2 regions of the Dactylosporangium sp. NPDC051484 genome follow, and region 1 is predicted to be linked to the other one. Evidence: riboswitches for the same ligand, from Rfam matches in the RefSeq annotation. Region 1 holds a riboswitch; the other holds the start of a gene.

Evidence for each region. Region 1 has a riboswitch for thiamine pyrophosphate ahead of thiS (sulfur carrier protein ThiS). Riboswitches for the same ligand answer to the same signal wherever they lie in the genome.
Region 2: another riboswitch for thiamine pyrophosphate. It lies ahead of AB0367_RS26070 (ECF transporter S component); the one in region 1 lies ahead of thiS (sulfur carrier protein ThiS).

Annotation. Positions count from the first base shown of each region.
Region 1 covers NZ_JBFAZX010000027.1:51,179-54,986, reverse strand. Annotated here, with positions in the region: gene AB0367_RS30950 (aldo/keto reductase) at 1-566, opposite strand, end outside; gene thiE (thiamine phosphate synthase) at 584-1,192, shown strand; gene thiO (glycine oxidase ThiO) at 1,195-2,283, shown strand; TPP riboswitch at 2,308-2,418, shown strand; gene thiS (sulfur carrier protein ThiS) at 2,417-2,620, shown strand; gene AB0367_RS30930 (thiazole synthase) at 2,613-3,386, shown strand; gene AB0367_RS30925 (thiamine phosphate synthase) at 3,380-3,808, shown strand, end outside.
Region 2 covers NZ_JBFAZX010000019.1:4,120-7,927, forward strand. Annotated here, with positions in the region: gene AB0367_RS26065 (ATP-binding cassette domain-containing protein) at 1-1,172, opposite strand, end outside; gene AB0367_RS26070 (ECF transporter S component) at 1,169-1,741, opposite strand; TPP riboswitch at 1,824-1,935, opposite strand; partial or broken gene AB0367_RS26075 (hypothetical protein) at 1,988-2,330, shown strand; gene AB0367_RS26080 (acyl-CoA dehydrogenase family protein) at 2,458-3,808, shown strand, end outside.

The DNA of each region.
Region 1 (3,808 bases):
AGGTTGTAATGGTTCTGCATCGACGAGAACGGGGTCCAGCCGTGCGTGCGGGCCACGTGCTGCGCCTTGGAGAACTGCCAGGCATACATGCTCGACGCCCCGATGTAACGGGCCTTGCCCGCCCGCACGACGTCGTGCAGGGCCTCCATCGTCTCCTCGATCGGGGTGTGCGGGTCCCAGCGGTGGATCTGGTAGAGGTCCACGTGGTCGGTGCCCAGCCGGCGCAGCGACTCGTCGATGCCGGCGAGGATGTGCTTGCGGGACAGGCCGCCGTCGTTGGGCGCGTCGCTCATCCGGCCGTGCACCTTCGTGGCCAGCACGTAGTCGTCGCGGCGGGCGAAATACCGCGCCAGCAGCCGCCCGGTGACCCGCTCACTCTCGCCGAGCGAATACACGTCGGCGGTGTCGAAGAACGTGATTCCGGCCTCGACCGCGCGCCGCACGAACGGGTCAGCGGCGTCCTCGTCGAGCACCCAGTCGCGCCAGGCGGACGAGCCGTAGCTCATCATGCCGAGACAGATTTCGGAGACCTGAAGGCCAGTCCGGCCCAGTCGTACCTGCTTCATTCTGAAAAGCTATCGCGGTGCACAGCCTCGGACGACTCCATCTTGTCACCGACACCCGGCCCGGCCGCAACACCTTGGACGTGGTGGCCGCGGCGCTGCGGGCGGGCTTCGACGTCATACAGGTGCGGCCCGAAGACGCCGTCACCGACCGGGAGGCCTACGAGCTGACCGTGCGCGTGCTGGCCATGTGCCGCGAGCTCGGCCGCACCTGCCTGGTCAACGACCGGCTGCACATCGCGCTCGCCGCGGGCGCCGATGGCGGGCACGTCGGCGCCGACGACCTGCCCGTGGCCGCGGCCCGGCGGATCCTCGGGCCCGCCGCGATCCTCGGCGCGACCGCTCGCGACCCGCGCTCGGCCCGGCGCGCGGTCGCCGACGGGGCCTCCTACCTCGGGGTCGGGCCGGCGTTCGCGACCGTGACGAAGTCCGGGCTGCCGGCGGCGATCGGCCCGGCCGGGATACGCGCGGTCGCCGAGGCGGTCGAGGTGCCGGTCGTCGCGATCGGCGGGGTCACCGCGGCGCGGGCCGCCGACCTGTTCGCGGCGGGCGCGCACGCGGTCGCCGTGGTGGGCGCGGTCAGCGGCGCGCCGGACCCGTTCGCCGCCGCCGCGGAGTTCGTCGCGTGAGCATGCATCGCACAACCAGCCGCCGCACAACCGGTCGCCCGACCATCGGCATCATCGGGGGCGGGGTCATCGGGCTCGCCATCGCCTTCGAGCTGCTCGAGCGGGGCGAGCACGACATCACCGTCTACGACCCCGACCCCACGCGCGGCGCCGGGCTGGTCGCGGCCGGCATGCTCGCCCCCGCCGCCGAGGCGGTCTTCGGCGAGGAGGCCCTGCAGGCGCTGATGCTCGAGTCGATGCGCCGCTGGCCCGCCTTCGCCGCCCGGCTGCGGGAGCGCACCGGGCGGCCGATCGGCTACCGCACGGAGGGCACGCTGCTGGTCGCGCTCACCGCGGACGACCAGGCCGAGATCGACCGGCTCGTCGGCTACTACCGGCGCGCCGGGACGCCGATCGAGCCGCTCACCGGCCGCCAGCTGCGCGAGCGGGAGCCGCTGCTGTCCCCGCGGGTGCGCGGCGGCGCGTTCGCTCCCGGCGACCACCAGGCCGACCCGCGGTTGCTGCTGGGCGCCCTGCGGGGCCTGCCGCTGCGGTTCGCATCGCAGAAGATCGATGACCTTTCCACAGTACGGGACGATGTGATCATCGTCGCGAACGGCGTCGGGTCGGCGTCGCTGACCGGCCTGCCCGTGCGCCCGGTGAAGGGTCAGATGCTGCGGCTGCGCGGCGCGGAGCCCCTGGTCCGGCACGTGATTCGCGGCGTGGCGGCGGGCCGGCACGTGTATCTCGTGCCGCGCGCCGACGGTGAACTGGTCGTCGGCGCGACCGAGGAGGAGCGCGGCACGGACACCACGGTCACTGCCGGCGGCGTGCTCGACCTGCTCCGCCCGGCCGCCGACCTGCTGCCCGGCGTGGCCGAGCTGGCCCTGGCCGAGACCCTGGCCGGACTGCGTCCCGGCACGCCGGACAACGCCCCGGTCCTTGGCCCACTCCCCGGCGGCCCGCCCGGCGCGCGGACCCTGGTGGCCACCGGGCACTACCGCCACGGCGTGCTCCTGGCGCCGGTCACCGCCGCGGTGCTCGCCGACCTGGTCCTCGACGGCTCTACCACTGTTGATGTCGACGCGTTCGGGGTGGCGCGCTTTACCTGACCCGGCGTCGGCGTTATGGTCGAGGCGTACCCCACGGGAGTCCGGTGCGACCGGGCTGAGAGGGGGGCTGTCAGCCCCCGACCGTCGAACCTGATCCGGATCATGCCGGCGCAGGGAGGCAGGAGTGAGCCTTATGCATCTTGTGGTCAATGCCGTCGCATCGACCGTCGACGACGACACCACTGTCGCCGACGTCGTGCGTGCGCTCGCCGGAGACGATCCGCGCGGGATCGCCGTCGCCCTCAACGGTGACGTGGTGCCGAGGTCGCGCTGGGCGGACACCCGCCCCGCCGACGGCGACCACATCGAGGTGCTGACGGCGGTGCAGGGTGGCTGACGACCTCGACGTCCTAGTCATCGACGGCATCGAGCTGCCCTCGCGGCTGGTCCTCGGCACCGGGGGAGCCACCAGCCACGCCGCGCTCGAGGCCGCGATCCGCGCCAGCGGCACCGCCATGGTCACCGTCGCCCTGCGCCGGCTCGACCCGGCCGCGCCGTCGCTGCTCGGCGTCATCGAGCGCTGCGGCGTGCGGGTCCTGCCCAACACCGCCGGGTGCTACACGGCGACCGAGGCGGTGAAGCTCGCCCACCTGGCGCGGGAGGCGTTCGGCACCGCGTGGGTCAAACTCGAGGTCATCGGCGACGAGGACACCCTGCTGCCGGACGGGGTCGAGCTGGTCGCCGCGGCCGCGGAGCTGGTCGCCGACGGGTTCGTCGTCCTGCCGTACACCTCGGACGACCCGATCCTGGCCCAGCGCCTGGCCGACGCCGGGTGCGCCGTGGTCATGCCCCTCGGCGCGCCGATCGGCTCCGGGATGGGCATCCGCAACCCGCACAACATCGCGCTGATCCGGCAGAAGGTCACCGTCCCGGTGATCCTCGACGCCGGCATCGGCACCGCCTCCGACGCCGCGCTGGCCATGGAGCTCGGCTGCGACGGCGTGCTGCTCGCCACCGCGGTCACCCGGGCCGAGCACCCGGCGCGCATGGCCGAGGCGATGCGCCTGGCGGTGCGGGCCGGGCGGCTGGCGCATCTCGCCGGCCGGATCCCCCGCCGCCTGCACGCGACCGCGTCCAGCCCGACCGGAGGTATGCCGTGGTAGCGCCCGATGAGGCCGCAGCGGAGCCCGGCCTCATCGTCTTCACCGACCGCCAGCAGGCCCGGCGCCCGCTGCCGGAGCTGATCGCGATGGCCGCCGACGGCGGGGCGCGGGTCGTGGTCCTGCGCGAGCACGACCTCCCGCGGCGGCGGCGCCTCAAGCTCGCCGCCGACCTGCGCGCCGCGCTCGACGCGGTCGGCGGAAGGCTGCTGCTGGAGGAGGACCCGGCCCTGCGCAAGTGCCACGACCTCGACTCGCTCTGCGCCGCCGCCGCGGACGACACCGTCGCCTACGCCACGCTCTCGCCGATCTTCCCGACCCGCTCCAAGCCTGGATACGGCCCGCCACTGGGCCTGGCCGCCCTCGCGCGCATGGCCCTCGCCGTGCCGATCCCGGTGTACGCGCTGGGCGGCGTGGACACCCCC
Region 2 (3,808 bases), on a different contig from region 1:
CGCGGTGCCGCCGCCAGCGCGGTCGCCACGCTGAGGCGCCGCTGCTCCCCGCCGGAGAGGGTGAACGGGTTGGCCAGCGCCAGCCGGTCCAGGTAGAGGCGGGACAGCAGCTCGTCGACGGTGGCTGGGGACGCGCCGCCCAGCGCGAGCTCGGCCCGCACGGTGTCGGTCACGAACTGGTGCTCCGGGTTCTGGAACACCGAGCCGATCCGTCCGGCCAGCCGGGCCGCCCGCCAGCGGTGCGGTGGGCGGGCGGCGTCCGGGCCGGCGAGCGCCGGCGCGGCCACGACCCGGCCGCGGGTGGGTCGGGTCAGCCCGCCGAGCAGCAGGGCCAGGGTGGTCTTGCCGGCGCCGTTCGGGCCCTCGACGGCGAGGGCCTGCCCGCCCAGTACGACCTCGTCGATCGTCTTGTCCGTGTGCGCCAGTCCCAGCCCCTCGGCGGTGAGCAGCGCCTCGCCGGGCGGCCCAGGCGCCTTGCGGGCCGGCATCGGCAACGACCCGGGCGCGGCCGGCGTCCACACCGCGTCGGGGTCCTCGCCGATGACGATCGTGCGGTCGACCAGCGGCAGCGCCTCGTCGACCCGGTGCTCGACGAGCACCATCGTCGCGTCGAGGTCCTGCAGCGCCTTGGCGATGGCGGTGCGAACCAGCTGCGCGCCCTCCGGGTCGAGGTTTGCGGTCGGCTCGTCAAGCAGCAGCAGCCCGGGGCGCAGCGCGATGACCCCGGCGATGGCCAGCCGCTGCTGCTCGCCGCCGGACAGGGCCGCGGTGCCCCGGTCGCGGCCGTAGGGGAAGCCCACCGCCGCCAGGGCCGCGTCGACCCGGGGCCAGATCTCCGCGCGCGGCACGCCCCGGTTCTCCAGGCCGAACGCGACGTCGTCGCCGGCCCGGCTCATGACCAGCTGGGTCTGCGGGTCCTGGAACACGATGCCGGTCTCGCCGCGCCGCTGCTGGGCGGGGCGGCCGTCGATGAGGATCTCGCCCTCCTGCTCGCCGGAGTCCTCGGCGAGCAGGCCGGCCATCGCGGCGAGCACGGTGGACTTGCCCGCACCCGAGGCGCCCTGTAACAGCACCCGCTCGCCGTGCTCGATGCGCAGGTCGAGGTGGCGGACCGCCCAGGCCTTGCGGCCGGCGTGCCGCCACCCGAACCCGCGGAACTCGACGGTGCTCAGACCGCGACCCGCTCCCGGCCGGAGGGGAAGCGGTCCAGCACACCGGTCTTCGACAGGGCGCGCTGCAGGGCCCAGCTCCCGGCGCCGGCGATCACCACGCCGCTGACGACGACGATCGCGGCGTAGGTCCACTTCTGCCCGGCGGTGAAGGTGTCGCCGTAGTAGACACTTAGGTCGAACAGCGCCGCGCCGAGGCCGGCCAGGCCACCCGCGACCAGGGCGTTGCCCAGCCGGTACCCGCGGTAGCCGGTCGCCGCGAAGCCGAACTCGCCGCCGATGCCCTGCACCAGGCCGGACACCACCACCGTGAGGCCCCAGGCCGAGCCGAACAGCGCCGAGACGGTCGCGGCGACGATCTCGGTGTAGAGCCCGGCGCCGGGCTTACGGATGACCAGCGGGCCGAGCACCGCCGGGACCAGCCACACGCCGTAGATCACGGCGCGCCACGGCAGCGCGAAGCTGCTCTCCAGCGCGGTCCACACGTTGTTCCACGCGTAGAAGACCGCGGCGAAGGCCACGGCGATGATCGACGCGACGACGATGTCGACGGTGCGCCAACGGGTCTGCATTGGTGATACCTCCTAGTTCGGGGGTGAACCAGAAGGAGACGCGACGCCACGCCCGCCGCATGAACGGACGGACGTGGCGGCTTGCGTGAGGTGACCGAGCTCCCTGCGCTGGCATTACCCAGATCAGGTTCGAGGGTCTGCGGCGCCGCGTGGCGGCCGCACTCTCAGCGCTGTGCGCTCCCCTGCCGGATGTGCAGTTGTTTTCCGACGGTAACAGTGAACGTTGTTGACCCCTAGTCTCTGGTCATGAAAATCACGGCGCGCTCGCTGACGTTCGACGTGGTGGCCGGTGGTCCGATGGACGGGGACCCGGTACTGCTGCTGCACGGACGGCTTCCCCCAGCACAGCGGCGAGTGGGCGGCCGTCACCCCGGCGCTGCACGCCGCCGGCCTGCGCACCCACGCCCTCGATCAGCGGGGCGTCTCACCCGGCGCACCACCGACCCCGAGCAGCGCGAGCGCTCCGTACGTGTGGAGCGACGGCGACCGGGCCATCGGCGCCACGGCCGCCCGCACCTGCGCCGAGCACGTGGACGCGGACTACCGGTTCGTCCGGCTTGCGGGGATCAGTCACTGGATCCCCGATTAGGCGCCATCTGAGGTCGCCGAGGCGATCCTGGCCCGCTGCCTCGCCTGAGGCATGGCGAACGCTACCGGTGGGTAATAACCTGGCCGTAGGTTGCTCTACACCTAGGACCGTCTACCTGGGGGTGGCCATGGTTTCCACGTCGGTGCGCGCGGAGCGGGAAGCGCGCAAGGTCATCGAGGAGAGCCGCGAGACCGAGTGGAAGAAGCCCAGCTTCGGCAAGGAGCTCTTCCTCGGCCGGTTGCGCCTCGATCTCATCGACCCGTTGCCGGAGCTCGACCCGGCCGCCGAGGCTCGCGGCGCCGAGTTCCAGGCGAAGCTCGCCGCGTACCTGTCCGCCGAGGTCGACGGCCAGCAGATCGAGCGCGACGCGCGCATCCCGGACGAGGTCCTGCGCTCGCTGGGCGAGCTGGGTGCCTTCGGGATGAAGATCGACGAGGAGTACGGCGGGCTCGGCCTGACCAATCTCGACTACTGCCGCGCGCTGATGCTCACCGGCTCGGTCAACCCGTCCATCGGCGCGCTGCTGTCGGCGCACCAGTCCATCGGCGTGCCGCAGCCGCTCAAGCTGGTCGGCACGGACGAGCAGAAGCAGCGCTTCCTGCCCCGGCTGGCCGGCGGCGAGGTGTCGGCGTTCCTGCTCACCGAGCCCGAGGTGGGCTCCTACCCGGCGAATCTGCGCACCTCGGCGGTACCGACGCCGGAGGGTGACTACCTGCTCAACGGCGTCAAGCTGTGGGCGACCAACGGCACCCTGGCCACGCTGTTCGTGGTCATGGCGCTGGTGCCCAGGAGCGAGGGGCACCGCGGCGGCATCACCGCGTTCGTGGTCGAGGGTGACGCGCCCGGCGTGACGGTCGAGCGGCGCAACGCGTTCATGGGGCTGCGCGGCCTGGAGAACTCCGTCACCCGCTTCCACGACGTGCGGGTGCCGGCCGCGAACGTCATCGGCGGCGAGGGCCACGGCCTGCGCGTCGCGCTGAGCACGCTCAACACCGGGCGGCTGTCGCTGCCCGCGATGTGCGTCGGGGCCGGCAAGTGGTGCCTCGGTGTGGCGCGCGAGTGGGCCGCCGAGCGGGTGCAGATGGGCCGGCCGATCGGCGCCTACGAGGCGATCGAGAAGAAGATCGCGTTCATGGCCGGGTCGACGTACGGCATGGAGGCGATGCTCGAGGTCTCCTGCCGCCTGGCCGACGACAACCGCAACGACATCCGCATCGAGGCGGCGCTGGTCAAGCTCTACGCCACGGAGCTTGCCTGGAGGATCGCCGACGACCTGGTGCAGATCCGGGGCGGGCGCGGCTACGAGACCGCCGACTCGCTCGCCGCCCGCGGCGAGCGCGCGATCCCGGCCGAGCAGATGCTGCGCGACCTGCGGATCAATCGGATCTTCGAGGGCTCGACCGAGATCATGCACCTGGCCATCGCCCGCGAGGCCGTCGACGCGCACCTGTCCGTCGCCGGGGATCTCATCGACCCCG